DNA from 3 places in the Alsobacter sp. SYSU BS001988 genome. Region 1 is predicted to be linked to each of the others. Evidence: predicted binding sites of a transcription regulator. Region 1 holds the regulator's gene; each other region holds the start of a gene.
What was found. The regulator LexA, encoded in region 1, represses DNA repair genes until DNA is damaged. The targets are predictions, from matches to a motif close to TGTTCNNNNTGTGTTCNG.

Region 1 (9,935 bases):
CGGCGACAATTCCGGCTCCTACAACGTGTCCACTCTCGCGGCCATGATCGCCGCCGCATGCGGCGTACCCGTGGCCAAGCACGGCAACCGCGCCGCCTCCTCCCGCTCCGGCGCGGCCGACGTGCTCGCCGCCCTCGGCGTCAAGGTGGGGCTCGAACCCGCCCGGGTCACCCACTGCATCGCGGAAGCCGGCGTCGGCTTCATGTTCGCCCCGACCCACCACGCCTCGATGCGCCATGTGGCGCCGGTGCGCGTGGAGCTCGGCACGCGCACCATCTTCAACATCCTCGGCCCCCTCTCGAACCCGGCCGGCGTCAAGCGCCAGGTGCTCGGCGTGTTCTCCGAGAGCTGGCTGCAGCCGATCGCCGACACCCTGAAGGTGCTCGGCTCCGAGCGCGTCTGGGTGGTCTATGGGCGGGACGGCCTGGACGAGATCACCACCACGGGCGAGACCGCCGTCGTGGCGCTGGAGGACGGGCGCACCCGCTCCTTCACGATCACCCCCGAGGAGGCCGGCCTCGAGCGCGCGCGCCCGCAGGACCTCAGGGGCGGCGAAGCGGACCACAACGCCGCGGCGCTGCGCGCCGTGGTGTTCGGCGAGCGCACCCCCTATCGCGACATCGCCGTGCTGAACGCCGCGGCCGGGCTCGTGGTGGCCGGAAAGGCCGCGACGCTGCGCGACGGCGCGTCCATGGCCCAGCAGGCGATCGACAGCGGCGCGGTGCGCTCGGTGCTCGACCGCCTCGTCTCAGCCTCGAACGGGTGAGCCCGGTGTCCGACATCCTCGCCAGGATCGAAGCCTACAAGCGCCGCGAGATCGCGGCCGCCAAGGACATTGCGCCTCCGGCCGAGATGGAGCGCCGGGCGCGCGCCGCCGCCCCTCCCCGCGGCTTCGTGCAGGCCATCGAGGCCCATCTGGCGCAGGGCCGGCCGGCGCTGATCGCCGAGATCAAGAAGGCGAGCCCCTCCAAGGGGCTCATCCGCGCCGACTTCGACCCCGCCTCCCTGGCCCGCGCCTATGCGGAGGGCGGCGCGAGTTGCCTGTCGGTGCTCACGGACGAGCCCTCGTTCCAGGGCCGGGCCGACTATCTCGCCGCGGCGCGCGACGCCTCGGGGCTGCCGGCGCTGCGCAAGGACTTCCTGTTCGAGCCTTACCAGGTCTACGAGGCCCGGGCCTGGGGCGCCGACTGCATCCTCGTCATCATGGCGTCCGTGACCGACGCCGAGGCCCGCGACCTCGCCGCGACGGCGCGCGATTGCGGCATGGACGTGCTGGTCGAGGTTCACGACGCCCCCGAACTGGACCGGGCGCTGCGCCTCGACACCCGCCTGGTCGGCGTCAACAACCGCAACCTGCGCACCTTCGAGGTGAGCCTCTCCGTCTCCGAGGAGCTGGCGGGCCTGATCCCGGCGGACCGCATCATCGTCGGCGAGAGCGGCGTCTTCACCCACGACGACATCCTGCGGCTATCCCGCTCGCGGATCGACACGTTCCTGGTGGGCGAGAGCCTGATGCGGCGGCCGGACGTCGCCGCGGCCACCCGGGAACTGCTGTTCGGCGACGCCGCCAAGGCGGGGGCGGCGTGAGCGGGCTCACCCATATCGACGCCAGCGGCGCCGCCGCCATGGTGGACGTGTCGGAGAAGGACGTGACCTCGCGCACCGCCGTGGCCGAGGGCGCGGTGGTGATGCTGCCCGAAACGCTGGCCCTGATCCGCGCCGGCGACGCCAAGAAGGGCGACGTGCTCGGCGTCGCCCGCGTGGCGGGCATCATGGCGGCCAAGAAGACGCATGAGCTGATCCCCCTCTGCCATCCCCTGATGGTGTCGAAGGTCGCCGTCGACCTCGTTCTCGACGAGGCTTTGCCAGGCGTCCGCGTGACCGCTGTCGTCAAGGTGTCCGGCCAGACCGGCGTGGAGATGGAGGCGCTGACGGCGGTCTCGGTGGCCTGCCTCACCGTCTACGACATGGTGAAGGCGGCCGATCGCGGCATGCGGATCGAGGCGGTGCGCCTGCTCCGGAAGGACGGCGGAAAATCCGGCTCCTGGCGGGCCGAAGAGGCCCCTGCCCGCTCGTCATGACCGCCCCGCGCAAGGCCCGGAAGGATTGACCATGACCGCATCCGAGCCGCTCCTCTCCGTCGACGAAGCCCTTACGCGGGTGCTGGATGCGGCCCGCCCGGTGCTGCCGGCCGAGGACGTCCCCGTCGCGGACGCGCTGGACCGGACCTTGGCGGCGCCGCTCGCGGCGTTGCGGACCCAGCCGCCCTTCGCAGCCTCCGCGATGGACGGCTACGCGGTGCGGGCCGCGGACGCCGCGGCGGGAGCGCGGTTGCGGGTCGTCGGCGAGGCGCCGGCGGGCCGGGCCTTCGGCGGCACCGTCGCGCCCGGCGAGGCGGTGCGGATCTTCACCGGCGCGCCCATTCCCGACGGCGCGGACGCCATCCTGATCCAGGAGAACGCACGCGCGTCGGACGGCGCCGTCACCGTGATGGAGGCGCCGTCGCCTGGCCGCTTCATCCGGCCGGCCGGGTTGGACTTCGCGACGGGCGACGCCCTGCTCGCCGAGGGCCTGCGGCTGACCCCGCGCAGCGTCGCGCTCGCCGCCGCCATGGGCCATCCCATGGTGAGCGTGCGGCGCCGCCCGACCGTCGCGGTGCTGGCCACGGGCGACGAGCTCGTCAGGCCGGGCGAGGCCGCGAGGCCGGACCAGATCGTCGCCTCCAACACCTATGCGATCGCCGGCATGGTCCGCCGGGCCGGAGGAACGCCTGTCGATCTCGGCATCGCGGGCGACAGCTTCCAGGCGCTGGAAGAGGCCATCGAGGCCGCGATGGCGGCGAAAGCGGACGTGCTGGTGACCCTCGGCGGCGCCTCGGTGGGCGACCACGACCTCGTGCAGTCCGCACTGACCCGGCGCGGCATGACGCTGGGCTTCTGGCGCATCGCCATGCGGCCCGGAAAGCCCCTGATCTTCGGCCGCATGCAGGGCATGGCCATCCTGGGCCTGCCGGGCAACCCGGTCTCGTCCATCGTGTGCGGCCGGCTCTTCCTCGCTCCACTGATCCGCGCGCTCCAGGGCGACCCGAAAGCCGGGGCCGACGTCACCGAGACGGCGACGCTCGGCGCCGACGTCGCGGCCAACGACTCGCGCCAGGACTACCTGCGCGCGACGCTGGAGCGCGGACCCGGCGGCGAGCTCCGCGCCACGCCCTTCGGGCGCCAGGATTCATCGATGCTGCGGGTGCTGGCGCAAGCCGACTGCCTCCTGGTGCGCAAGCCCCACGCCCCTCCCGGCAAGGCCGGGGACCCCTGCCGCATCGTGAGGCTCTGAGCAGGCGCGCCCGACGGCCGACGCCAGCGGCATCGGGCCGACCGCTTCCAAGCCCGCCGGCCTGACGCTGCGACGCGCCCCGCGCGGGCGGCGGCCTGACCTCCATGACGGAATCGCGGGGGACGATTGCGGAACACAGGCTGAACATGTATGGTTTGTTCGTGATTTGTTTTGACGAGTCGCCGGGTGGTCCCGGCCGCCGTCGGACAGCGGAGATCCTTGCGCGATGTTGACGCGAAAGCAGCACGAACTCCTGCGCTTCATCCACGATCGCCTGCGCGAGGACGGCGTGCCGCCCTCTTTCGACGAGATGAAGGAGGCGTTGGACCTGAAATCGAAGTCGGGCATCCACCGCCTCATCATGGCGCTGGAGGAGCGCGGCTTCATCCGCCGGCTGCCCAACCGGGCGCGCGCCATCGAGGTGGTGCGGATGCCCGAGCAGTCCGTGCCGGGTCAGGCGCCCCGGGGCCGCTTCAGCCCGAACGTCATCGAGGGCAATCTCGGCAAGCTCCGCCCCAAGGTCCTGGGCGAAGAGGCTAACCAGAACGTGTCCATCCCGGTGATGGGCAGGATCGCGGCGGGCACGCCGATCTCGGCCATCCAGTCGCGCAGCCACACGATCAGCCTGCCGCCGGACATGCTCTCCTCCGGCGAGCACTACGCCCTCGAGGTCCGCGGCGATTCGATGATCGAGGCGGGCATCCTCGACGGCGACACCGTTGTGCTGCGCAAGCAGGACAACGCCGACAATGGCGACATCATCGTCGCCCTGATCGACGATGAGGAGGCGACGCTGAAGCGGCTTCGCCGCCGCGGCTCCTCGATCGCGCTCGAAGCCGCCAACCCGGCCTTCGAAACCCGCGTTCTCGGTCCCGACCGGGTGCGCATCCAGGGCAAGCTGGTGAGCCTGCTGCGCAAATACTGAGCCTCGGTTCGGACGCGTCGCGCCGGTCACCTTCTCCCGTCGAGGGGATCGGGGTCGGGATCGGCGTCATCCTCGGGGCTCAGGGCCGGCTGGACAGGCGCCGCCGGTTCCGTCCGCGGATCGGGCGGCGCGGTGCGGGCCGCACGAGTCGTCCTGGCTCTGGGCGACGGGATCTGCGGACCTTGGCTGGGTTTGGCCTGCGCTGGCGTGACGTCAGCCTGCGCGGCGTCAGCAGGCTCGGCGTCGCCAATAGCGGATCGCGGCTCCGCCGGCGCCAGCGCTGACGGCGCGCTCGTGGCCTTGCTCTTCTTTTTCTTTTTGCGCGAAGGCGGCGACACGGCCGGGCGCGCCTCCTGCGTCTGCGCGCCCCCATCCTCAGCCGCAGGCGCGGCGGCCGGCGGGCTGCGGACGGGCTGGGCGGGAGCGCCGGCCGGAGCCCTCGGGGCCGGCGGTGCGGGAGCAGGAGCCATCGGCGCGCTGACCGCCGCTTCGTCGTCTTCCTCGCCATGGGAGGGCGTCCCGCCCTGCGCGGCGCGGGCGCGGGCGGCGGCCGCGGCCTCCAGCGCCTTGGCGCTGGGCTCGCGCGGCGCCGCGGGCCGCGGGATCCAAGGCCGGTCCCGCTGAGGGCTGCGCTCGCTCTCGATGCGGAAACCCTCTCCCTCGCGGACCAGCGCCACGGCGCCCAGCGCGGCGAGGCGCGTCCGGTCGAGCACCAGCGGACGGTCGCACCAGGCGGGCGCGGCGAGCGGGGTGACGATGACGGCGGCGCGGCCGCAGTCCTCCGCGAAGGCCGCCGCCGAGAGCACCTGCGACAGGGCCTCGCCGTCCGCCATTTTGACCACGCAGCCGAGCGGATCGCAGGACGCGCCGGCGCCGAGGCTGGGGTCGCCGACGCCGCGGACGTCGCCATCGGCCCTGAGCCACTGCTCGGTCACGAAGGATCCGGCCTGCCGGCCGACGATCACCATCCGGCCCTCGGGCCCGCGCACGGCCAAAGCGCGCCCGTCCCGCGCCATGACCACGTCGGGCGCGCGGGACTGAGCCGCCAGAAGCACGCCCGCAAGGCCGAGCGGCACGCCCAGCCACCGCAGCGCGGTCCGCCAGAGCGTCAGCCACAGGAGCGCGGCCGTGAGCAGCAGCACCGCCCCGGCTCCGAAGGCCGTCACCGCCTGGGTCGATCCCGACCAGCCATGGATGCGCGCGGAGATGCGGAGCATGCCCTCCACGCCCAGCCCCATGATCCGCCAGATCGGCCCGTCCAGGCCGAACGGATAGGCGATCGCGCCCAGCAGGGCGGCCGGCATCACGATCAGCGAGACCAGCGGCAGGGTCATGGCGTTGCCGAAAAGCCCGAAGGGCGTGAAGCGCTGGAAGTGGTAGAGGCCGTAGGCGCCGGTCGCCGCCTCGGCCACGAGAGTCGACAGCATGGTCCCGACGAGGTGGTGCTTCGCGCCCGCGACGGCGCGCCCGATCCAGCCGCTCGGGGGCGCCTTGGGGCTCGCCTGCGGCAGGCCCAGGCTCGTGAAGCTGCCCGCCTCCGGGTCGGCGCCGCCATGTCCGGGCCGCTCGAACACCGCGACCAGCGCCGCCACGGCGGCGAAGGACATCTGGAACCCCGGCGCCAGGATGGACTCCGGCTCGATCGCCAGGATCAGAAGCGCCGCCAAAGCGAGGTTGCGCATCGACAGCGCCGGCCGGTCGACCAGCATCGCGCCGAGCAGCACGAGGGTCATGACCAGGGAGCGGACCGTCGCCACGTCGCCGCCGGCGAACACCGTGTAGCCGGCTCCGGCGACCATCGCGCAGGCGGCGGCCCACTTCTTGATCGGCCGCCGCAGCGCGACGGCGGGCCAGAGGGCCAGCCCGGCCCGCACCAGCCAGAACACCATCCCGGCCGCCAGCACGAGATGGAGGCCGGAGATCGAGACGACATGGTAGATGCCGGCCGCCCGCAGATGGTCGTTCACCTCCTCGGGGATGAGCCCGCGCTTGCCGGTGACCAGCGCCGCCGCGACGCCGCCCGCCGCCCCGCCGATGGCGGTCGCGATCCGCTCCGTCATGGCGTTGCGCGCCCGGTCGACGGCGGCGAACAGGCGCCGATCCCAGGGGCCGTCCGGCGGCGCCGGCGCGATCGCGATGGCGCCGGACAGCGAGCCCACGGCCCCGATCGCGCCGAAATAGGCGTCCCGGGCGAAGTTGTACCCTCCGGGCCGCGACGGCTCCGGCGGGGGCAGCAGCCGCGCCGTAGCCGTGACGACGTCGCCGGCCCGGGCGGTCGGCCGGTTGGGCGTCGTCAGCCGCACCCGGTAGGGCATGGCCGAGGCGTCCACGCCTTCGATGCTGGAGGGGCGGATCATCAGGCGGCCGCCCGAGATGCGCGTCTCGACCGCCTCCACCGTTCCGGTGAGCCTGGCCACCCGCACTCTGTCGAGCACCGGCGCGGCCATCGCCAGCGTGCGCAGCGCCGCGGCCAGAAAACCGGCGAAGATCGCCGCGGCCGCCACGCAGGCGATGAAGGCCGGCCGGGAGCGCGGGCGGGCTGCGACGGCGCCGCAGGACGCGACGAGGAGGCCAAGCGCCGGGGCCCACCACGACGGCTCCTGCTCCGCGGCGAAATAGGCCAGCACGCCCGCGCCGGCCGCGACCGGGAGCCACAGGAACAGCCGGCGCTCCTCGATCTCCCGCTGGAAGAGCCTGCGCAGCGCCGCGCCGAAGGACGCGCCCAGCTCCAGGAGCCAGGTCGGCAGGCTCCGCCCATCCGGCCGCAGTCCGGCCAGGACGCCCGCCGCGCCGGCGGCGATCGCCGTCGCCCTGCCGGCTGGCGAACGGCCTCGTTCCATGCCGCGCATCCCGAAAGCGGGCGCCCTTAACCTCGCCCGCCATTGATGCTACACGACGGCCTCCTGCGGACCAGCGACGGGGAGTTGCATCGTCCGCCCCTGTCTTTTCCCGAGACCCTTCGCCCGATGTCCGCACCTGTCGTGACCCGTTTCGCTCCCTCGCCGACCGGCTTCCTGCATATCGGGGGCGGCCGTACGGCGCTGTTCAACTGGCTCTACGCCAAGCGTTTCGGCGGCAAGATGCTGCTGCGCATCGAGGACACGGATCGCGAGCGCTCGACGGAGCCCGCCATCGCGGCCATCCTGGACGGGCTGCAGTGGCTGGGGATCACCTGGGACGGCGACGTCGTCTACCAGTTCGCCCGCGCCGCGCGGCACAAGGAGGTCGCCGAGAAGCTCCTGGCCGAGGGCAAGGCCTATTACTGCTACGCCAGCCCGCAGGAGCTGGAGCAGATGCGCGAGCAGGCCCGCGCCGAAGGCAAGCCGATGCGCTATGACGGCCGCTGGCGCGACCGCGACCCCAGCGAGGCGCCGGCGGGCGTCAAGCCGGTGATCCGGCTGCGCGCCCCGACCGAGGGCGAGACCGTCGTCGACGACCAGGTCCAGGGCCGCGTCGTCTGGCAGAACAAGGACCTGGACGACCTCGTCCTGCTGCGCTCGGACGGCACCCCGACCTATATGCTGGCCGTGGTGGTGGACGACCACGACATGGACGTCACCCATGTGATCCGGGGCGACGACCACCTCACCAACGCGGCGCGCCAGACGCAGATCTACCAGGCCTGCGGCTGGGACGTGCCGAGCATGTCGCATATCCCGCTCATCCACGGGCCGGACGGGGCGAAGCTCTCCAAGCGCCATGGCGCCCTGGGCGTCGACGCCTACCGGGCGCTCGGCTACCTGCCCGCCGCGCTGCGCAACTATCTCGTGCGCCTGGGCTGGAGCCATGGCGACCAGGAGTTCTTCACCACGCAGGAGATGATCGACGCCTTCGATCTCTCCGGCATCGGCCGCTCGCCCGCGCGCTTCGACTTCGCCAAGCTGGAGCACATCAACGGCCACTACATGCGAACGAGCTCCGACGAGGATCTCGTCAAGGCGATCGAGGTCATCCTGCCCGAAGTCGGGCCGGCGCGAGGCGCGCCCGCGTCGCTGTCGCCCGCCCTGCGGGAGAAATTCGTGGCCGCCATGCCGGGCCTGAAGGAGCGGGCCAAGACGCTGATCGAGCTGATCGACAGCGCCTATTATCTCTACGCGTCGCGCCCGCTCGGCCTGGAGCCGAAGGCCGAGCAGCTGCTGGCCGACGGCGGCCGCGGCCGCATCGCGGCGCTGATGCCGGAGCTCGAGGCGCTCGAGGACTGGTCCGCGGCCTCGACCGAAGCCGCCGTCCGCGCCTTCGCCGAGACGACCGGCGCGAAGCTCGGCCAGGTCGCGCAGCCCCTGCGCGCCGCCCTGACCGGGCGAGCCACGTCGCCCGGCCTCTTCGACGTCATGGCCGTTCTGGGCCGCGACGAAAGCCTCGCGCGCCTGAGGGACCAGGCGCAGAAGGTCCCGGCCTGAGGACGGGCAGCCATGCACGGCCGAGCCCGACTTTCGGTGTGGTTGAACGCCCCCGGGAATTGGGCTAGCAAACGCTAGGCCTCAAGCGAACTTTCGGCGGCGGACCCGGTTTTTGCCTCGATTCCAGGCAAACCGAGAGCCCTCGCGAGCCCGCCTGGCCCCGCCGGCAGCGGCGAAGCGTGATGGTGCTGGCTGCTGGTCGCCTGCCTTGATGTCTTGGCCCGAAGGAATACCGCCCATGAGCGAGCCCGCCACCCTTTCGATCGCCGGAAAGACCCTCGAGATGTCCGTCAAGTCCGGTTCGATCGGGCCGAGCGTGGTGGACATCGCGAAGCTCTACGCCCAGACGGGGATGTTCACCTACGATCCGGGCTTCACCTCCACGGCGAGCTGCGAGTCCAAGATCACCTATATCGACGGCGACGAAGGCGTTCTGCTCTATCGCGGATACCCGATCGAGCAGCTGGCCGAGCACGGCGACTTCCTGGAGACCTGCTATCTCCTGCTCTACGGGGAGCTGCCGACCGCCGCCCAGAAGGCGGATTTCGACTATCGCGTCACGCGCCACACGATGGTGCATGAGCAGATGATGCGCTTCTTCCAGGGCTTCCGCCGCGACGCCCACCCCATGGCGGTGCTGGTGGCCAGCGTGGGCGCGCTCTCGGCCTTCTATCACGACTCGACCGACATCTCCGATCCGCAGCAGCGGATGATCGCCTCGATGCGGATGATCGCCAAGATCCCGACGCTCTCGGCCATGGCGTTCAAGTATTCGATCGGCCAGCCCTTCGTCTACCCGCAGAACGATCTCGACTACACGTCCAACTTCCTGCGCATGTGCTTTGCGGTCCCGTGCGAGGAGTACAAGGTCAACCCGGTGCTGTCGCGCGCGCTCGACCGCATCTTCATCCTGCACGCCGACCACGAGCAGAACGCCTCGACCTCGACGGTGCGCCTGGCGGGGTCGTCCGGGGCCAACCCCTTCGCCTGCATCGCGGCGGGCGTGGCCTGCCTGTGGGGACCGGCGCATGGCGGCGCCAACGAGGCGGCGCTGAAGATGCTGCAGGAGATCGGCTCGGTCGACCGCATCCCGCACTATATCGCGCGCGCCAAGGACAAGAACGATCCGTTCCGCCTGATGGGCTTCGGCCATCGCGTGTACAAGAACTACGATCCGCGCGCCAAGATCATGCAGAAGACCACGCATGAAGTGCTCAACGAGCTCGGCATCAAGGACGATCCGCTGCTCGACGTCGCGCTCGAGCTGGAGCGCATCG
Region 2 (9,935 bases), on a different contig from region 1:
CAAGGTGGGGACGCCCAGCGCGGCCGTGAAATTGCCGTCGCTGCCGCCGCCGGTGAGCGGCACGTCCTGCAGGTCGATCCCGATCTCGGCCGCGATGGCGCGCGCCTTCAGGAACAGGCCCTCCACGGCCGCCGTCTTCTTGTAGGGCGGGCGGTTCATGTCGCCCACGACCGTGATCCGGATGTCCGGATCCGCCGCCTTGAGGCCCAGGATCTTCGCCTTGTAGACCTCGCCGTCCAGCGGTTCGACCACGCGCAGGTCCACCGAGAAGCGGGCATGCTGGGGGATGACGTTGGCCGCCGTCCCGCCGGCCAGCATGCCGACCGTGGTGGTCACGCCGCGGGGGTAGTCGGTCATGCCCTCGATCACGAGGATCTGCCGGGCCGCCTCCCGGATGGCGCTGCGCCCATCCTCGTGGCGCGAGCCGGAATGGGCGGGCCGCCCCTCGACATGCACGTCGAAGCGCCCGACTCCCTTGCGGCCGGTGACGATCTTGCCTCCGTCCCGGGCGGGCTCCGTCACCAGCACGGCGGACGCCTTGGCGCCCAGCTCTTCGATCAGCCCGCGCGTGGTCGGCGAGCCGATCTCCTCGTCGGGCGTGAAGAGGAAGGTCAGCGGCTGCGTCGCCGCGCCCGACGCCGCGACGCGACGAAAGGCCTCCAGCGCCAGATACGCCCCGCCCTTCATGTCGTAGACGCCCGGGCCGAAGAACTTGTCGCCTTCGCGGCGCATCGGCAGGTCGCTGGCGATGGAACCCAGCGGGTGCACCGTGTCCACATGCGACATCACCAGGATGCCGGGACGGTCGTTCTGCGGTCCGGCCCGCAGGATCAGGCTGTCGCCGAGTCCATCCTTGCCGGGAATCCGCTCCACCGCGATCGCGGTTCCGTCGACGTCTCGCGCCACCGCGTCGATCATGCGGTTCACGCCCGCCGTCTCGCGCGTCGGGCTCTCGATCGCAACCCAGCGCGAGATGCCCTGAAGCATGGCTTCGAGATCGATGGGGCTCATTCGGCGCGCTCCTGCACAACGCATGGTGGACTTGAGCTCGTCGTCTTAAAGCAACCGACTACGCGCGTCACCCGCCGGCTCTCACGCCGGCGGAGCCTCCACGATCAGCCTGCGATAGAGCCGCCACGTGGTGTGCCCCAGGATCGGAAGCGCGACGAAGAGGCCGAGAAACATCGGCGCGCACGACACCAGCAGGACCGCGACGACGACCGCCGCCCAGCCCAGCATGGGGCCCGGGCTCATCGTGACGGCCCGCACGCTGGTGATCATGGCCGTGATGAAGTCCACATCGCGGTCGAGCAGGAGCGGGAACGACACCACCGTCACGGAAAAAAGGATCACGGACAGGATGGCGCCCACGAGATGGCCGACGCCGAGGAAGAGCCAGCCTTCGGGGGTGGTCAGCAGGACCCGCAGCAACTCGTCCGGCGTGAAGGACTGAAAGCCGAAGAACAGCGCGATCAGCAGACGGACCTGGTACATCCACATCATGAAGATGAAGAGGGTGACGAAGGCCATCCAGCCGAGCTCGCGCCGGCTCTGCGCGAAGACCACGCCCAGCACGGGCGCCCAGCCGAGCGGCTCCCCCTTTTCGCGCCTCCGGGAGACCTCGTAGAGGCCCACGGCCACGAAGGGCCCGATCAGGGCGAAGCCGGCCGCGAGCGGATAGACGAGGTAGGCCATGCCCCAGGCCGTCGCGGCGAGCGCCATGGCGACGCCGCCGAGCGCGTAGACCCCGCCGAAGAAGAGCCCATAGAGCGGCGCGGCCTGGAAGTCCCGGAGGCCTTCGGCCAGCGCCTCGCCGATGTCGCCCACGGTGGCCGCCCGAACCTTGGGATCCGGCCGCCTGTCCTGCGTCGTCGCGGCGGCGATGGTCGCGTCGTTCGCGTCCGTCATGGCGCTTCCCCCAGTGTTCATGGCGCTTCACCTGCGCCTTCGACCGAAGGGTCCCGCGGGGGAAAGAGCGGAGCCCTCCGGGCAGAATGACACGCCTCCCGCAAGGATCAAGCCGGCGGGCGAGCCTTGCGGACGCGTCCCTTAGAACGGGATGTCGTCGTCGAGATCGTTGGAGCGCCCGCCGCCGCCCGCCGGCGCAGGACGGCGCTCCATCGGCGAGGAGCGTCCGAAATCCCCTCCCCGGCCGCCGCCGCCATAACCGCCGGAAGAGCCGCCCTCGTCGTCGCTCATCCCTCCGCCCTGGCCGCGCCCGTCCAGCAAGGTGAGTTCGCCCCGGAACCGCTGCAGCACGACCTCGGTCGCGGTCCGCTCGGCTCCCGTCTTGTCGGTGTATTTGCGGTTCTGCAGCTGGCCCTCGAGATAGACCTTCGAGCCCTTCTTGAGATATTGCTCGGCGATCTTCGCGAGGTTCTCGTTGAAGATCACGACGTTGTGCCACTCGGTGCGCTCCTTGCGCTCCCCGGAGGCCTTGTCGCGCCAGGTTTCCGACGTGGCCACGCTGAAATTGACGACCGGCTCGCCGTTGTTCATGCGCCGGACCTCGGGATCGCGCCCCAGATTGCCGACCAGGATGACTTTGTTGACGCTGCCCGCCATGGGGATCTCCTCGATGTGTTTGGCGCGACCTTAGACCATCGGGCCGACGCCGCGCGAAGGGCGCTCCGGATCGGCCGAGTTATCCACACCGCAGGTTCCGGACCGCCTGCCACATCGCCACGATCGATTGTTCCTGTTGTGTTCCTATCAGGATCGGGTTAGACGATCAAGGCCGGACTCGTCGCCGCATCAGGATCTCGCCGGACCTGTCGCAGCGGCGTCCTGAGCCCTACATGTGGCGTTCAGACATCCGATCCCGTCGCGCGTCGCCTTCCTCAGGGTGGGCCCCCACGCCTTCAGTGCAATGCAGGTGCCCCCGTATGGCCGCCATCGACGAACTTTTTGATCGCGCCCCCAAAGCTGGACAGGCCTCCGAGACCGGCAGGGGCGCGTCCCAGCGGTGGGCCGACCAGCGGGTGATCGCGATCCGCGGCGCCCGCGAGCACAATCTGAAGAACGTCGACCTGACCATCCCGCGCGACGAGCTCGTGGTGTTCACGGGCCTGTCGGGCTCGGGCAAGTCGTCGCTCGCCTTCGACACCATCTACGCCGAGGGCCAGCGCCGCTACGTCGAGAGCCTGTCGGCCTACGCCCGCCAGTTCCTGGAGATGATGCAGAAGCCCGACGTCGACCAGATCGACGGGCTCTCCCCGGCCATCTCCATCGAGCAGAAGACGACGTCGAAGAATCCGCGCTCGACGGTCGGCACCGTGACCGAGATCTACGACTACATGCGCCTGCTCTGGGCGCGCGTGGGCGTCCCCTACTCGCCGGCGACCGGGCTGCCGATCGAGAGCCAGACCGTGTCGCAGATGGTCGACCGCGTCCTGGCCATGCCGGAGAAGACGCGCCTCTATCTGCTCGCGCCCGTGGTGCGGGGCCGCAAGGGCGAGTACCGCAAGGAGCTGGCCGAGTTCCTGAAGCGCGGCTTCCAGCGCGTGAAGATCGACGGCGAGTTCCACGAGATCGCCGACGCCCCCGCGCTCGACAAGAAGTTCAAGCACGACATCGACGTCGTGGTGGATCGGCTGGTGGTTCGCCCCGACATCGCCTCGCGGCTGGCCGAGAGCTTCGAGACCGCCCTCGACCTGGCCGACGGCATCGCGGTCGTCGAGTTCGCCGACGAGAAGGACGAGAAGGGCGAGCCCCGGCGTCAGGTGTTCTCGTCCAAATTCGCCTGCCCGGTCTCCGGCTTCACCATTCCCGAGATCGAGCCGCGGCTGTTCTCGTTCAACAACCCGTTCGGCGCCTGCCCGACCTGCGACGGCATCGGCCACGAGATGGCGGTCGACCCGGTCCTGATCGTGCCGGACGAGACCCTGACGCTGCGCGGCGGCGCCATCGCGCCCTGGGCCAAGTCGACCTCGCCCTATTACGGACAGACCCTGGCGTCGCTGGCCGACCATTACGGCTTCAAGCTGACGACGAAATGGAAGGACCTGCCGCAGAAGGCGCGCGACGTCATCCTGTACGGCACCGGCTCGGAGAGCGTCCGCTTCGCCTATAACGACGGGCTGCGGGCCTATGAGGTGCGCAAGCCCTTCGAGGGCGTCGTGCGCAACATGGAGCGTCGCTACAAGGAGACGGAGAGCGACTGGGCGCGCGACGAGATCTCGCGCTTCATGTCCGAGACGCCCTGCGCGGCCTGCGGCGGCTTTCGCCTGAAGCCGGAGGCGCTGGCCGTCAAGCTGGCGGGCCAGCACATCGCCGAGGTGTCGCGCCTGTCGGTGAAGGACGCGCACGCCTGGTTCGGCGCGCTGCCGGAGACCCTCAACCCCAAGCAGACGGAGATCGCAGGGCGCATCCTGAAGGAGATCCGCGAGCGCCTGACCTTCCTGCTCGACGTGGGCCTCGAATATCTGACGCTGGCGCGCGCCTCCGGCACGCTCTCGGGCGGCGAGAGCCAGCGCATCCGCCTCGCCTCCCAGATCGGCTCGGGCCTGACGGGGGTGCTCTACGTCCTGGACGAGCCCTCCATCGGCCTGCACCAGCGCGACAACGAGCGCCTGCTGCAGACGCTCAAGCGCCTGCGCGACCTCGGCAACAGCGTCATCGTGGTGGAGCACGACGAGGACGCGATCCTGCAGGCCGACTACGTGGTCGATGTCGGCCCGGGCGCCGGCATCCACGGCGGTCGAATCGTCAGCCAGGGGCGGCCGGCGGAGATCCTCGCCGACAAGAACTCGCTCACCGGGCGCTATCTGAAGGGCGAGCTGTCCGTTCCGGTCCCGGCCAAGCGGCGCAAGCCCCAGAAGGGCCGCATGCTGAAGATCACCGGCGCGCGCGGCAACAACCTCAAGAACGTCACGGCCGAGATTCCGCTGGGGTCCTTCACCTGCGTCACGGGGGTCTCGGGCGGCGGCAAGTCCACCCTGATCATCGACACGCTCTACAAGGCCGTCGCCCGGCGGCTGAACGGGGCCCTGGAGCATCCCGCGCCCTTCGACACGATCGAGGGCCTCGAGCATCTCGACAAGGTCATCGACATCGACCAGTCGCCGATCGGGCGGACGCCGCGGTCCAACCCCGCCACCTATACGGGCGCGTTCACGCCGATCCGCGAATGGTTCGCGGCCCTGCCCGAGGCCAAGGCGCGCGGCTACCTGCCGGGGCGCTTCTCGTTCAACGTCAAGGGCGGCCGCTGCGAGGCCTGCCAGGGCGACGGCGTCATCAAGATCGAGATGCACTTCCTGCCCGACGTCTACGTCACCTGCGACGTGTGCAAGGGCAAGCGCTACGACCGCGAGACGCTCGAGGTGAAGTACCGCGAGAAGTCCATCGCCGACGTGCTCGACATGACGGTCGAGGAGGCGGGCGAGCTGTTCAAGGCCGTGCCGTCGATCCGCGAGAAGATGGAGACGCTGGCCCGCGTCGGCCTCGACTACGTCAAGGTCGGCCAGCAGGCCACGACGCTCTCCGGCGGCGAGGCCCAGCGCGTGAAGCTGTCCAAGGAGCTGTCGCGGCGCTCGACCGGGCGCACCCTCTACATCCTCGACGAGCCCACCACGGGCCTGCATTTCCACGACGTGGCGAAGCTGCTGGAGGTGCTGCACGAGCTCGTCGAGCAGGGCAACACCGTCGTGGTGATCGAGCACAATCTCGAAGTGGTGAAGACCGCCGACTGGGTGCTCGACCTCGGACCCGAGGGCGGCGACGGCGGCGGGACGATCGTGGCCCAGGGCCGGCCCGAGGACATCGTCAAGGCGAAGGCCAGCCACACCGGGCGCTTCCTCAAGGAGGTCCTGGCGCGCCGGCCGCTGAAGGCCGCCAAGCAGGCGGCCGAGTAGGCCCCGCCGGCGACGGCGAGGCGCCGGAACGCCCCGCGCGCCCTGTCGCGGCGGCGTCCGGCGACTGCGCAGGACTCCGTTCACCATGATCTTCGAGCGCAACTGCGGCCGGGCTCGCCCGCCGCAGCGTTGCGCGGCCTGGATGAAGGGTTTTCCTAACCCTGTTCCATCGCGCTTCACACGCGTTCCTGCACGCGGCGCGTGAACGTCGGCCGAATGGCGCAATCTTTCGCCAGCATGCGCCCGAAAAGGCGGCGAGAGCGCCACTTTCATGCCATGCGTCAGTCGCGCATCTCTTAACGATTCCTCTCTCCGCTATGCGTTGACAGAGGGTCGGGCATGTTGCAGCACCCATGGCTGAGCATGGCGGCCAGACGTATATGCGGTGCAGCAAATCGCTGACGCGACGAGCCGCCGGGACCGATACTTTCTCCTGACTGCTCCGCGCCTTACCGCACTGCACAGGAACAAAGCCATGCTGACCGTCAACACCATCTCCAAGCGTCTCCGCAACTGGGCCCGTTATCGCAACACCGTCCGTGAGCTCTCGCAGCTGACCGACCGTGACCTGAGCGATCTCGGCATCTCGCGCGGCGACATTCGCTTCATCGCCAAGAAGCACGCCGTCAAGGCCTGAGCCTCCGGCGAACGATCTCTCTTCGGGAGCTTGATCGATCCCCTCCCCGATCGCTCCCGAGCGCAACGCCCGCCCCTCCCGGCGGGCGTTTTGCGTCGGGCGCCCCCGCGAGGCGTTGCGCGAACCGGCTCGGGCGCCTAGGTTCCGGCGCATGAGCACCCTCGCACCCATCCACGTCGTCGGCGGCGGCCTCGCCGGATCCGAGTCGGCCTGGCAGATCGCCCGGTCCGGCGTCCCGGTCGTGCTGCACGAGATGCGGCCCGTCCGGCCGACGGAGGTCCACAAGACGGACGGCTTGGCGGAGCTGGTCTGCTCCAACTCCTTCCGCTCGGACGACGCCCGGACCAATGCGGTCGGCCTGCTCCACGCCGAGATGCGCCTCCTCGATTCGCTCGTGATGCGCTGCGCCGACGCCCACCAGGTCCCGGCCGGCGGCGCGCTGGCGGTGGACCGGGACGGCTTCTCGGCCGCCGTCACGGCCGCCCTGACGGCGCATCCGCTGATCACGGTGGAGCGCGGCGAGGTCGACGGCCTGCCGCCGGCGGAGTGGGATTCGGTGATCGTCGCCACCGGCCCGCTCACCTCCCCGGCCCTGGCCGAGGCCATCAGGAGCCTCACGGGCGAGAGTTCGCTGGCCTTCTTCGACGCCATCGCGCCGATCGTCCACCGCGACAGCATCGACATGGAGACGGCCTGGTTCCAGTCGCGCTACGACAAGGCCGGCCCCGGCGGCACCGGGGCCGACTACATCAACTGTCCCCTCACGCAGGAGCAGTACGGAGCCTTCATCGACGGCCTGATCGCCGGCGAGAAGACCAGCTTCAAGGACTGGGAGACGAACACGCCCTATTTCGACGGCTGCCTGCCCATCGAGGTGATGGCGGAGCGCGGGCGCGAGACGCTGCGGCACGGCCCGATGAAGCCGTTCGGGCTCACCAATCCGCATCGCGAGGGGCCGGCCGCCAAGGCCTACGCCATCGTGCAGCTGCGCCAGGACAACGCCCTGGGCACCCTCTACAACATGGTCGGCTTCCAGACCAAGCTGAAGCACGCCGAGCAGGTCCGCCTGTTCCGCACCATCCCGGGCCTGCAGAACGCCGAGTTCGCCCGCCTGGGCGGCCTGCACCGCAACACCTATCTCAACTCGCCCGTGACGCTGGACCCTGAGCTGCGGCTCAGGGCCATGCCGCGGCTGCGGTTCGCCGGCCAGATCACAGGCTGCGAGGGTTATGTGGAAAGCGCCGCCATGGGCCTGCTGGCGGGCCGGATGGCGGCCGCCGAGCGGCTCGCCGCGCCGATCGCCCCTCCCCCGCCCACCACCGCGATGGGGGCGCTCCTCAACCACATCACCGGCGGGCATATCGAGACGATCGACGACGGCCCGCCTTCCTTCCAGCCGATGAACGTGAATTTCGGCCTGTTCCCGCCCTTGGCCGAGGCGCCGACGAGCGAGGACGGCAAGCGTCTGCGCGGAACCGCCAAGGCCATCGCCCGCAAGACCGCGCTGACGACGCGGGCGCTCAACGACATGCGCGGCTGGGCGGAAAACCCCGGCGCGACCCTTCGGGCCGCGGAGTAGCCCTCAGCGGGCCCGGCGCGAGGCGAGCCAGAGCGTCAGGAAGCGGCGCAGCGGCGACAGCTCGGCCGGGGTCTGGAAGGGATTCGCGCCGGCCGCCTCCAGCTTGCGCAGATAGGGCTCGACCAGCGCCGCCGGCGCGATCGCGCCCCGCACGGCGGGAGCGGCGGCGTCCGCCGCAGCCTCGGCCTGGCGGAGATGCTGACGGGCGAGCGCGCGAAGATCCGCCAGCACGGCGCGCAGCGGCTCGCCGGCGTCGCGGGCCAGCACCATCGCGCGGGTGAGGCCATGGCGCGCCATGAGGTCGGCGGGAAGGAACACCTGCCCGCGGGCGGTCGTCCAGGGCAGCGCCCGCAGCAGGCCCACGATGGCGTAGGCGACGCCCGCATGGCCCACGGCGTCCGCCCCGCCGGGGTCCTGGCCGTCAGCCAGGATCAGGCTCGCGAGCCGCATCAGCGCCGAAGAGGTCTCCCCCGCATAGCCCTCCAGATCGCCCACCGACGGCATGGGATCGTCATAGAGGTCGAAGGTGCGCGCCTCGATCAGGTCCAGCAGCGCGGAGCGGGGCAGGCGGTAGCGCGCGATCGCAGCTCCCAGCGCGGCTGCGACGGGGTGGCCGCTCGCCTCCATGGCGTCGCCGGCCAGGAGGTCGCGCCAGTATTGCAGGCGCATTTCGCCGGGCAGCGGCTCGGACACCGCCTCGCGGACGCGGCTCACCTCGACATTGAAGGCGTAGAGCGCCAGCAGCGCCGGGCGATGCGCCTCCGGCGCGAACAGGGTCGCCACATAACGGTCGCGGTCGTGCTCGCGCACGAGGTCCGCCACGACGTCGACCCCTGCGGCGCCCTGCCCGGTCTCCACCTCAGGGGACCGCGATCAGGGCGGCGCCGACGCTGCGGTTCTCCGCCAGCATGATGTTGTAGGTGCGGGCGGCCGCGCCGGTCTGCATGACGTCGATGCGGATGCGGGCGTCCTTGAAGCGCCAGCGCAGGCGCTCGGGAAGGGGGGCGACGTCGAGCCCGGTGCCGATCAGCAGCACTTCGGGCGGCGCCTCCTCGGCGAAGACCGGCTCGAAGGCGGAGGTCGTCAGCTCGGACGGCGCCGTGACCGCCCAGGCGCGGATGCCGGAGGGCAGCGCCAGGATCGAGCCGCGGTGCGACATGTCGGCGAAGCGGAACCCGCCATTGCCGTAGGCGTCGAGCAGATGGCGGCCCGGCACGAAGCCTTCGTAGCGGGCGCCGCCGCTCATTGCGCCGGCCGCTCCGCCGGCCCGCGCACGCGGTTGGCGGCCTTGGCCGCGGGCTTTCCCGCCGGCTCGGCGGCGGCCGGGGCCTCGGCCCCGACCTTGAGGCCGAGATAGATCAGCACCGGCGCGGCGATGAAGATCGACGAATAGGTGCCGATCACGACGCCGAAGATCATCGCCCAGGAGAAGCTCGAGATCACCTGGCCGCCGAACAGCACCAGCGCCAGCAGCGCCAGCGTGGTCGTGACCGAGGTCATGATGGTGCGCGACAGCGTCGAGTTGATCGACAGGTCGAGCAGGTCCTCCACGGGCATCTTCTTGTAGCGCCGCAGCAGCTCGCGGATCCGGTCGAACACCACGACCGTGTCGTTCAGCGAATAGCCGACGATGGTCAGGATCGCGGCGATCGAGGTCATGTTGAACTCGATCTGCGTGATGGCGAAGAAGCCGATGGTGAGCACCAGGTCGTGCAGCGTCGCGATTACCGCCCCGACGGCGAACTGCCACTCGAACCGGAACCACAGATAGATCAGCACGCCCACGATGGAGAGCACGACGCCGAGCGTGCCGGACTGGACGAGTTCGCCCGACACGCGCGGCCCCACCACCTCGACGCGCCGGAAG
Region 3 (9,935 bases), on a different contig from region 1:
CGGAGGGAAAACCGGCGTACCCCGCTCTCCCCGGGGGACGCGACTTAAAGCAACGACGGAACGGGCTTTTTTGGTCTCGTCCGGCCCTCCAAAGGTCGGATCACCGAAGAGGCTTGTCCTTCTTTGCCCGACGTGCGGATGGGGTCTCCCCAATCCAATCCAAGGCAGCATCATCGGGTGTCCTCACCCGGCGTCGGCGTCTCCAAAGCGCCGCGTCGTGGGACCGACGCCCGGGGCTTCACCTTTCGAGCGCCTGACCGGCGTTCGGCAGACCTTGGGGAGATTCGTGCCATGACTGCACGCATCCGTGACTTCCTTCGTACGCGCCGCGACGACGGTCCCTGCATGGTGCTGGACCTGGACGTCGTGCGCGACAACTACAACGCCTTCGCCCGGGCGCTGCCGGACACGCGCGTGTTCTACGCCGTGAAGGCGAACCCGTCGCCGGAGGTGCTGCACCTCCTGGCCACGCTCGGCTCCTGCTTCGACACCGCCTCGGTCGCCGAGATCGAGATGGCGCTCGCGGCCGGCGCGACGGCCGACCGCATCTCGTTCGGCAACACGATCAAGAAGGAGCGGGACATCGCGCGCGCCTATGCGCTCGGCATCCGCCTCTTCGCGGTCGACTGCGTCGCCGAGGTGGACAAGATCGTGCGCGCCGCGCCCGACTCCAAGGTGTTCTGCCGCATCCTGTGCGACGGCGCCGGGGCCGAGTGGCCGCTCTCGCGCAAGTTCGGCTGCGTGCCCGAGATGGCCGCGGACGTGCTGGAGCATGCGCACCGCAACGGGCTGGAGGCTTACGGCGTCTCCTTCCACGTCGGTTCGCAGCAGCGCAACACCGAAGCCTGGGACCAGGCCCTCGCGTCCTCCGCGGAGATCTTCCGCGAATGCGCCGCGCGGGGCATGAGCCTCTCGATGGTCAATCTCGGCGGGGGCTTCCCGACGAAGTACCTGAAGGAGGTTCCGGGCGTGGAGCGCTACGGCGACTCGATCTTCCGGGCGCTGTCGAAGCACTTCGGCAACCGCCTTCCGGAGACCATCATCGAGCCCGGTCGCGGCATGGTCGGCAACGCCGGCCTGATCGAGTCCGAGGTCGTGCTGATCTCCAAGAAGTCGGAAGACGACGACGTGCGCTGGGTCTATCTCGACATCGGCAAGTTCGGCGGCCTCGCCGAGACGATGGACGAGTCGATCCGCTACCCCATCCGCACCCGTCACGACGGGGACGAGATGGCGCCCTGCGTGCTCGCCGGCCCGACCTGCGACTCGGCCGACGTGATGTACGAGAAGGAGCCGTACATGCTCCCGGTGAGCCTCTCGATCGGCGACAAGGTGCTGATCGAAGGCGCGGGCGCCTATACGACCACCTACTCGGCCGTCGCGTTCAACGGCTTCCCTCCGCTCCGATCCTACGTGATCTGAGCCCGCCGCCGGCCCAAAGCCGGCGGCCACGGCTGGCCTGGGGAGATCCCAGGCCTCGGCGCGCACTCTCCCGCGCCCGCGTCTCGGGTCCGCGACGTTCCAGACGGAACGGCGGGCCCAGCTTCCCCACGAACCCTCGATCTGGATTCGATCCGTTCCGGCCGCGCGCCGGGCGGGGAAGGAGCACGGCCATGATCCACCTCACCGACGCCGCCCTCACGGGCCTGACCATCCGCCCCGAGACCCCCGCCGATGTCGACGCCCGCGAGGAGCTGCTCGACGCCGCCTTCGGGCCCGCGCGTCACGCGAAGACCTGCGAGCGCCTGCGCGAAGGCCGCCTGCCGGCGCTGGCCCTGGCGGCCCATCGCGGCGGCCGGCTCGTCGGCACGGTGCGGCTGTGGAACGTCAGCGCGGGTCCCGGCCGCTCGGCCCTGATGCTGGGCCCGCTCGCCGTCGACCCGGGCGCGCGCTCCGAAGGCCTCGGCGGCAAGCTGATGCGCGCCGCCCTGAGCCTCTCGGCGGCGGCCGGTCGCGGCGCCGTGCTGCTGGTCGGCGACGCGCCTTATTACGAGCGGTTCGGCTTCTCGGCCGCCCTGACCCAGGGCCTCTGGCTGCCGGGGCCGGTGGAGCGCGAGCGCTTCCTGGGGCTGGAGCTCGTTCCCGGCGCGCTGACGGGCGCGCGCGGACTGGTCAGCCCGACGGGCGAACGCGCCCCGACGCCGGACCTGGGCGCGCTGGTCGCGGCCGCCTTCGCCCATGACGACGCGCAGGCGCGCAGGGCGGCCTGAGGCCGGCCCTGGGTTTGATGGGGAAGCCGCGGGCCCGCCCCGCGGCTTCGTCGCGTGACGGGCCGGGCTGCGGCCGCTATGGCTGGGCCGTGAGCGCTTCTCTGGTGCGCCTGAAGGGCGTGGGAAAGATCTTCGACGGCGGAACCGAGGCCCTGTCCGGCCTCGACCTCGATGTGCGCGCCGGCGAGTTCCTGGCGCTGCTCGGCCCGTCGGGCTGCGGCAAGACCACCGCCCTTCGCATCGTCGCGGGCCTCGAGGAGCCGACGAGCGGAACGGTCGAGCGCGCGGCGCTGGCCAAGGCCGCGGGCGCTGTCTCCTTCGTGTTCCAGGATCCGACGCTGATGCCATGGGCCTCTGCGGCGGACAATGTCTGGCTGCCGCTGCGCATCGCCGGCGAATCGCGGCGCGAGGCGGCGGCGCGCGTGCGCGAGCTCCTGGATCTGGTCGGCGTCGGAGACTTCGCCGACGCCCTGCCCCAGGAGCTCTCGGGCGGCATGCGCATGCGCGTCGCCATCGCCCGCGCGCTGGTGACGCGGCCGCAGCTGCTGCTGATGGACGAGCCCTTCGCGGCGCTGGACGAGATCACCCGTTTCCGGTTGAACGACGACCTCATCGCCCTCACCCGCCAGATCGGCTGCACGACCGTGTTCGTCACCCACTCGATCTATGAGAGCGTGTACCTGTCGACGCGGCTTTGCGTCATGAGCCCGAGGCCCGGCCGGGTCGCCCGCGAGATCGCCGTCGCGCTGGCCCCGGAGCGTACGCCCGCGCTGCGGCGGGATCCCGCCTATCTGGCGATCTGCGCGCAGGCCTCGGCGGCGCTGGAGGCCGGCGCCACCGCATCGGGCTGAGCCGGCGGCCCTGGGCGCAGGGGCGCCATGCCGGGGGAGAGTACGAAGCGCCGCCGCCATGCCCTAGAGTTCGCGCCGGGCGAGACGGCCCGGGCGCGGGCCATCCATCGATGAAGGACGTCATTCCCCCGAGAGCGACCAAGGACGCCGCGCGCGATCGGCTGATCGGCATCCTGCTGATCTGCTGCGCCTTCGTCTGCTTCTCGATGCTCGACGCCACCGCCAAGTGGCTGAACCAGTCCATTCCGTCGCTGCAGACGACCTGGGCGCGGTACATCTCGAACGTGCTGCTCGTCGCCGCCGTCCTGAACCCGCTGACGCGGCCGGGCGTGGGCCGGACCACCCGCCCCGGCCTCCAGGCGGCCCGCTCGCTGCTGCTCTTCGCCTCCACGGCGACGAACTTCTTCGCCCTGCACTATCTGCAGCTCGCCCAGACGGTCTCGATCTCCTTCGCGACGCCGCTGCTGGTGGCGCTGCTGGCCAAGCCCCTGCTGGGCGAGGCGATCAGCCCCCACCGGATGGTGGCGATCGTGATCGGCTTCGTCGGCGTGCTGGTCGTCGCGCGCCCGGGGCTCGGCATGCATCCGGCCGCCCTAGTGTCGATGGCCGGCATGCTCTGCTACGCGCTCTACAACATCTCCACCCGCAAGCTGGCCTTCTTCGACCCGCCCCAGACCACGCTGTTCTACTCGGGGCTGGCGGGCGTCGTCATCCTCACGCCGCTGCTGACGCTGTTCTGGGAATGGCCGGCCAACGCGTGGATCTGGGTCGGCATGGGCATGACCGGCGTCTTCGGCGGGTTCGGCCACTTCCTGCTGATCCTGGCCCACCAGCGTGCGCCCGCGGCGGTGCTGTCGCCCTTCATCTACACGCAGCTGCTCTGGATGATCGCGCTCGGCTACGTGGTCTTCGGCGACGTTCCCGACCGCTACACCGTGCTGGGCGCCCTCATCGTTGTGGGCTCCGGGCTCTATCTCCTGCTGCGCGAGCGCGGCGGCGAGCGGGCCTGACGCCGTCAGACCGCCGCCGAGTGCCGCGCCGCGCCGGCCCGCAGATAGGCGTCGAAGGCGGACGCCGCCAGGCGCATGAACGGACGTCCCTCCGGCGTCATCGTCACGGTCCGGCCCTCGACCCGCACCACGCCGTCGCGGTCCAGCGTCCGGAGATGCGGGATGGCGTCGTCCAGCGCCTCGGAATGGCCATAGGCCGCCTCGGCCGCCGCGCCGAAATCCACCGCAAAGCCGCACATCAGCCGCTCGATCACGTCGGAGCGCACATGGTCGTCGACCGAGAGCGCAACGCCGCGCGTGACCGGGATGGAGCCCGCCTCGACGGCCTTGCGCCAGCCGCCCACGTCGGGGGCGTTCTGCATGAAGCCCTTCGGCAGCCGCCCGATGGAGGAGGCCCCGAGCCCCAGCAGGGCGTCGGCGCGATCGGTCGTGTAGCCCTGGAAGTTGCGCTTCAGCGTCCCCTCCCGGGCGGCGACCGCCATCGGATCGTCCGGACGCGCGAAATGATCGAGCCCGATGGCCTCGTAGCCGCGCTCCTGCAGGGCGGCGCGCGCCGCCTCCGACTGCTGCAGCCGCTCGGCCGCCCCCGGCAGGGACGCCTGGTCGATGAGCCGCTGATGCGTCTTGAACCACGGCACATGCGCATAGCCGAAGATCGCGAAGCGGCTCGGCGAAAGGTCGGCGGACAGCGAGGCGGAGCGGATCACGTCCTCGACGCTCTGCTTGGGCAGACCGTACATCAGGTCGAAATTGATCGCGTCGATTCCGACGGCGCGCAGATGCGCCACGCAACGCGACACCACCTCGAGCGACTGCATGCGGCCGATGGCCGCCTGCACATGGGCGTTGAGGTCCTGCACGCCGAGGCTGGCGCGGTTGACGCCCATGCGGGCGAGCCCGGTCGCCAGCGCCGCGTCGACGGTGCGCGGATCGAGCTCGATGGCGTGCTCGGCGACGGCGGAGAGGTCGAACCTCGCGCCGAGCCTCTCGGCGACGCGCAGCAGCCGGTCCGGGCCGAGCAGGCTGGGCGTTCCGCCGCCCCAATGGATGTGCGTCACCCGGCGGGCGGGCGTCGCGGCCGAGACCAGGCCGATCTCGTCCAGCAGCGTCTCCGTATAGGCGTCCAGCGGATCGGACCGGCGCACGGCCTTTGTGTTGCAGCCGCAATAGGTGCAGATGGCCGTGCAGTAGGGCACGTGCAGGTAGACCGAGAGGCTGGCCGACGCAGGGAGTTCGCCCAGCCAATGGCGCGCCACGCCGGCGTCGACCGCGCCCGAGAAGTGCGGCGCGGTCGGATAGCTCGTGTAGCGGGGCGCCGAGCGTTCGGCGAGGATCAGCGAGGGAGAGAGCGCGGCGGGAGACATGGCGTCACCGGTTGGAGGCCTGACGGTCCCCTTGTGTCAGGCGCCGCGCCGCCGCTCGTTGATCCCGATCAACGTTTCCAACAGGAGATCAGCCCTTTTGCGGCAGGGACGTCCCGTTGAGGCTGGCCACATAGGTGGCCAGCATGGGCACGTAGTCGTCGCCCTGGCCGGCCGCGACCGGCAGCGCATAGGCGTTCTTGACCGCGTTGCCGACCGGGTTGGCGAGGCCTGCGGCGTCCGCCATGGACTCCAGGTAGCGCATGTCCTTGAACGCGTTGCTGAGCGTGAACTTGTGGGCGTCGCGGTCGCCCTCCAGCGTCCAGCGCATGAAGGTCTGGTAGAAGCCGCAGTCCATGCGCCCGCCGCGCACGACGCTGTCGAAACGCTCCGGCGTGATCCCGACCTTCTGGGCCAGCGTGAGCGCCTCCGAGTAGAGCGCCGCATAGCCCATGGCGATGAAGTTGTTGAGGAGCTTCATGCGGTGCCCGTCGGCCGTGCCGCCGATATGGATGACGCGCCCGGCCCACGTGTCCAGCACGGGCTTGAGCCGCGCGAACACCTCCGGGCTCGCCCCCACCATGGTGTCGAGCGTTCCCTCCCAGGCCTCCTTGGGGGTGCGCGACAGCGGCGCGTCGACGAGCGTGACGCCCGCGGCCTCGAGCGCGGCGGCGAGCGCCACGGTCGAATTCGGATCCGAGGTGGAGCAGTCGACCACGACGGAGCCCTTGGCGAGGCCTTCCATCAGCCCATCCTTGCCGCGCACCAGGCTCTCCACCTCGCGCGACCCCGTCACGCACAGGAAGACGATCGTGGAGGCCTGCGCCAGTTCGCGCGGGGTCTTCGCCTCCCGCGCGCCGCGGCCGAGCAGGTCTTCGACCGGCTTCCGGTTGCGGTGGCCCATGACGGTGAGCGGATAGCCTTTCTCGACGATGTTCTTGGCCATCCCATGGCCCATCAGGCCCACCCCGATGAAGCCGATACGCTCGCGATCCGTTGACACTGTGCGCACTCCCAAGTCTTGTGCTCGTATTCTGGTCTGAACCATCCTGCGCGCGGCGCGCCGCGCGAAAAGGGACGGGCGGGGCCGGCGGGCCGCCATCATGCGAGCCCGGAGGGGAAACAGGAAGCCGAAACGCATGAGCATCGAGGACGTCGCGAGCCGGGGCGAACGGGGCCGTGTGACGCTTCAGGTCATCGCCGAACGGCTGGAGGTCTCCACCGCGACCGTTTCGCTCGCTCTGCGCGACAGCCCCGTGGTGGCGGACGCCACCAAGAGCCGCGTCCAGACCCTCGCCCGCGAAATGGGCTATATCTACAACCGCAGCGCCGCGAGCCTGCGCACCGCCCGCACCAACATGATCGCCGTGGGCTTCCACGACATCACCAACCCTTATTTCGCCGAGATGCTCGTCGCCGTCGAGGAGACAGCCGCCGAGGCGGGGCGCACCATCCTGCTCGGGACCTACGCGGAGAGCCTGGAGCGCCAGGAGCGCGTGCTCGGCACCCTGAAGGAGTATCGCCCGGACGGCATGATCCTGTGCCCGGCCGGCGGCGCCACCGTGGAGAGCCTCGCGCATCTGACGGCGGCCCGCATCCCGGTGGTGCAGATCTCCCGCGAGATCGAGGGGGTCGGGCTGGATTTCGTCGGGTCGGACGACGTCTACGGCGTGCAGCTCGCCATCGACCACCTCGTGTCCTACGGCCACACCCGCATCGCCATGATCGGCGGCAATGACGGCACCTCGACCGGCCGCGCCCGGCACCGCGGCTACGAGGCCGCCTTGAAGCGCCACGGCCTGCCGATCGACCCGGCCCTGATCTACAAGGATTTCGGCACGCGGCGAACCGGCCTCGCGGGCGTCCAGACGGTGCTGGACCTGCCGCAGCCGCCCACGGCGGCCTTCTGCTTCAACGACCTGACCGCCTTCGGCGCGCTTCTGGGCCTGCGCCACCGGGGACGGGAGGCCGGCGTCGACTTCTCCATCGTGGGCTGCGACGACGTGCAGGAAGCGGCCCAGTGGTATCCGGCGCTCACCACCGTGCGCAACCACCACGCCGAGATGGGCCGCCGGGCGGCCGAGATGCTGATGGAGCGCATCGAGCATCCCGAGCTGCCGCCGCGGCGTTTCCTGATCAAGCCCGAGCTCGTGGTCCGGGCGTCGACCGTGCGGATCTGATCGGCCTATTCGCGTCCAAGCGCGTGGGCGAGCTGGTCGCGGCTCATGCGCGAGCGCCCCGGGACGTCGCGCCGGCGCGCTTCGGCGTAGAGGGCCGCCTTGGTGGCGCGCTCGGCGCCGTCGTGGCGATGCGCCGCCGTCTTCTTGGCGATGTCGGCCGGCTGCCGGGAGAACTGGCGGCCCTTGCGCGAATCCGCACGCTTTTTGCGGGTGGTCCGCTTGTAGTCGGCGTCGCTGAGATGCTCCCGCGCCTCCTTGGGCAGGTAGCGCTCCCCCGTCTCGCCGCTCTTGTGGCCGGACTTCGTGCCCCACTCCTCCCGGGTCCACTCCACGAGGTGGTTGTCGGCCGTCTTCTTGCCGCGATAGCCGCCGCCTTCGTGCTTGTACTCCTGGACGGCCATCTGGGCCTTGCGGGCGGACCACTGGCCGGGCTTGCCGCCCTTGTCGCCCTTCTGCACCGCCGTCTTCACCTTGTCCCACAGCTTGGGGTTGGTTTTCTCCGCCGTCTTGCTCATGCGCGGTCTCCATGGTGGCGATGTCGTCCAACGCGGTCCGACGCTGGAATCGACGGGCAGTGACCCTCTGTCGCACGGCCGGCGCGCATCGCGGCTTGAGAACAAAGATCGAACGATCTATCGTAACCGTCCATCTTCAGAGGAGGCGGCGGACACCGGCATGGACCTGAAAAGCAAGCTCGAGATCCTCGCTGACGCCGCCAAATACGACGCCTCCTGCGCGTCGAGCGGGGGGACGAAACGCGACTCGCTCGACCGCAAGGGCATCGGGTCGTCCGGCGGAGCCGGAATCTGCCACAGCTACACGCCGGACGGGCGCTGCGTCTCGCTGCTGAAGATCCTGCTCACCAACGCCTGCATCTATGACTGCCTCTACTGCATCAACCGGTCGTCCAGCCATGTCCGCCGGGCGCGGTTCAGCGTGGAGGAGGTGGTCCGGCTGACGCTGAACTTCTACAAGCGCAACTATATCGAGGGCCTGTTCCTGTCGTCGGGCATCATCAAGAGCTCCGATTACACCATGGAGGAGCTGGTGCGGGTGGCCCGGACGCTGCGCGAGGAGCACGGTTTTCGCGGCTACATCCACCTGAAGGTGATCCCCAACGCCGATCCCCGCCTGATCGAGGAGGCCGGGCGCTGGGCCGACCGCCTGAGCGTCAATATCGAGCTGCCCAAGCCCGAGAGCCTCGAGCGGCTGGCGCCGCGCAAGGAGATGGGCGCGATCCGACGCTCCATGGGCCAGCTGCGCGGCTCCATCGAGGAGGCGCCGCGCGCTCATGGCCGCAGCTTCGCGCCGGCCGGCCAGTCGACGCAGATGATCGTCGGCGCGGACGACGCGGATGATTCGCACATCCTGCAGACCAGCGCGTCTCTCTACAGCGGCTATCGGCTGCGGCGCGTCTATTACTCGGCCTTCAGCCCCATCCCGGATTCCAGCAAGGCGCTGCCGCTGAAGCCCGCCCCGCTCGTGCGCGAGAACCGGCTGTACCAGGCCGACTGGCTGATGCGCTATTACGGCTTCGCCGTGGGCGAGATCGTGGCCGGGGGCGAGGACGGCATGCTGTCGCTCGACATGGACCCGAAGCTCGCCTGGGCGCTCAAGCATCGCGAGCGCTTCCCGCTCGACGTCAACCTCGCCAGCCGCGAGGAGCTGCTTCGCGTGCCGGGGCTGGGCGTGCGGACGGTGGACCGCATCCTCTCGTCCCGCCGCGTGCGCAGCCTGCGCACCGACGACCTGGCGCGCCTGAAGGTGTCGCTGCGCAAGGTCTCGCCCTTCCTGGTGCTGCCCGACCACCGGCCGACGAATCTCCTGGACCGCGCCGACCTGAAGAGCTGGCTCAGGCCGAACGCGGCGCGCCAGCTGGACCTGTTCGCGGCCGCCTGAGGCGCATGGACCAGCTCCCTTATCCTCCCTCCGGGGCGCCGCGCGGAAGGCGCGTGCGCCTGGCGGGCGACGCCGATTTCGCCGGCTTCCGCGACGCCGCCCGGCTTCTGCTGCGCGACGGCGTCCCCCCTCAGGACGTCGTCTGGGACACGGGCGGACGGCCCGACGATCTCTTCGCCGCGGCCGAGGCCGCGCCCTCCCCGCCCGGACGGGAGCCCGAGCCTGGCGCTGCCCCGCGGACCGCGCCTCGCGTGTCCCGCGCCTTCCTGGAGGCGGCCGGCGCGGCGGCGCTCCACCGCGAGCCCGGGCGCTTCCGCCTCATCTACCAGCTCCTCTGGCGCATGGCGGACGAACCGCGCCTGCTCTCCGTCGCCTCCGACCCGGACGTCATGCGCCTCGCCGATCTCGCCAAGGCGGTGAAGCG

Region 2: uvrA (excinuclease ABC subunit UvrA) is a predicted target of LexA. The motif match lies at 2,694-2,711, and genes of this name have one in related genera.
Region 3: ACYVO7_RS16380 (putative DNA modification/repair radical SAM protein) is a predicted target of LexA. The motif match lies at 8,225-8,242, and genes of this name have one in related genera.

The regions. Positions count from the first base shown of each region.
Region 1 covers NZ_JBTAMK010000006.1:98,554-108,488, reverse strand. The annotation lists gene trpD (anthranilate phosphoribosyltransferase) at 1-766, shown strand, start outside; gene trpC (indole-3-glycerol phosphate synthase TrpC) at 772-1,587, shown strand; gene moaC (cyclic pyranopterin monophosphate synthase MoaC) at 1,584-2,081, shown strand; gene ACYVO7_RS13715 (molybdopterin molybdotransferase MoeA) at 2,113-3,333, shown strand; gene lexA (transcriptional repressor LexA) at 3,560-4,258, shown strand; gene ACYVO7_RS13705 (ComEC/Rec2 family competence protein) at 4,285-7,098, opposite strand; gene gltX (glutamate--tRNA ligase) at 7,225-8,658, shown strand; gene gltA (citrate synthase) at 8,897-9,935, shown strand, end outside.
Region 2 covers NZ_JBTAMK010000018.1:34,521-44,455, forward strand. The annotation lists gene ACYVO7_RS22585 (M20 family metallopeptidase) at 1-1,011, opposite strand, end outside; gene ACYVO7_RS22590 (DUF2189 domain-containing protein) at 1,093-1,908, opposite strand; gene ssb (single-stranded DNA-binding protein) at 2,050-2,565, opposite strand; gene uvrA (excinuclease ABC subunit UvrA) at 2,886-5,852, shown strand; gene ACYVO7_RS22605 (DUF1127 domain-containing protein) at 6,328-6,489, shown strand; gene trmFO (methylenetetrahydrofolate--tRNA-(uracil(54)-C(5))-methyltransferase (FADH(2)-oxidizing) TrmFO) at 6,641-8,068, shown strand; gene ACYVO7_RS22615 (phytoene/squalene synthase family protein) at 8,072-8,926, opposite strand; gene ACYVO7_RS22620 (Mth938-like domain-containing protein) at 8,928-9,314, opposite strand; gene secF (protein translocase subunit SecF) at 9,311-9,935, opposite strand, start outside.
Region 3 covers NZ_JBTAMK010000008.1:170,625-180,559, reverse strand. The annotation lists gene ACYVO7_RS16420 (type III PLP-dependent enzyme) at 292-1,422, shown strand; gene ACYVO7_RS16415 (GNAT family N-acetyltransferase) at 1,614-2,210, shown strand; gene ACYVO7_RS16410 (ABC transporter ATP-binding protein) at 2,300-3,061, shown strand; gene ACYVO7_RS16405 (DMT family transporter) at 3,172-4,071, shown strand; gene hemN (oxygen-independent coproporphyrinogen III oxidase) at 4,077-5,435, opposite strand; gene ACYVO7_RS16395 (NAD(P)-dependent oxidoreductase) at 5,524-6,435, opposite strand; gene ACYVO7_RS16390 (LacI family DNA-binding transcriptional regulator) at 6,572-7,612, shown strand; gene ACYVO7_RS16385 (hypothetical protein) at 7,618-8,127, opposite strand; gene ACYVO7_RS16380 (putative DNA modification/repair radical SAM protein) at 8,288-9,511, shown strand; gene ACYVO7_RS16375 (UdgX family uracil-DNA binding protein) at 9,565-9,935, shown strand, end outside.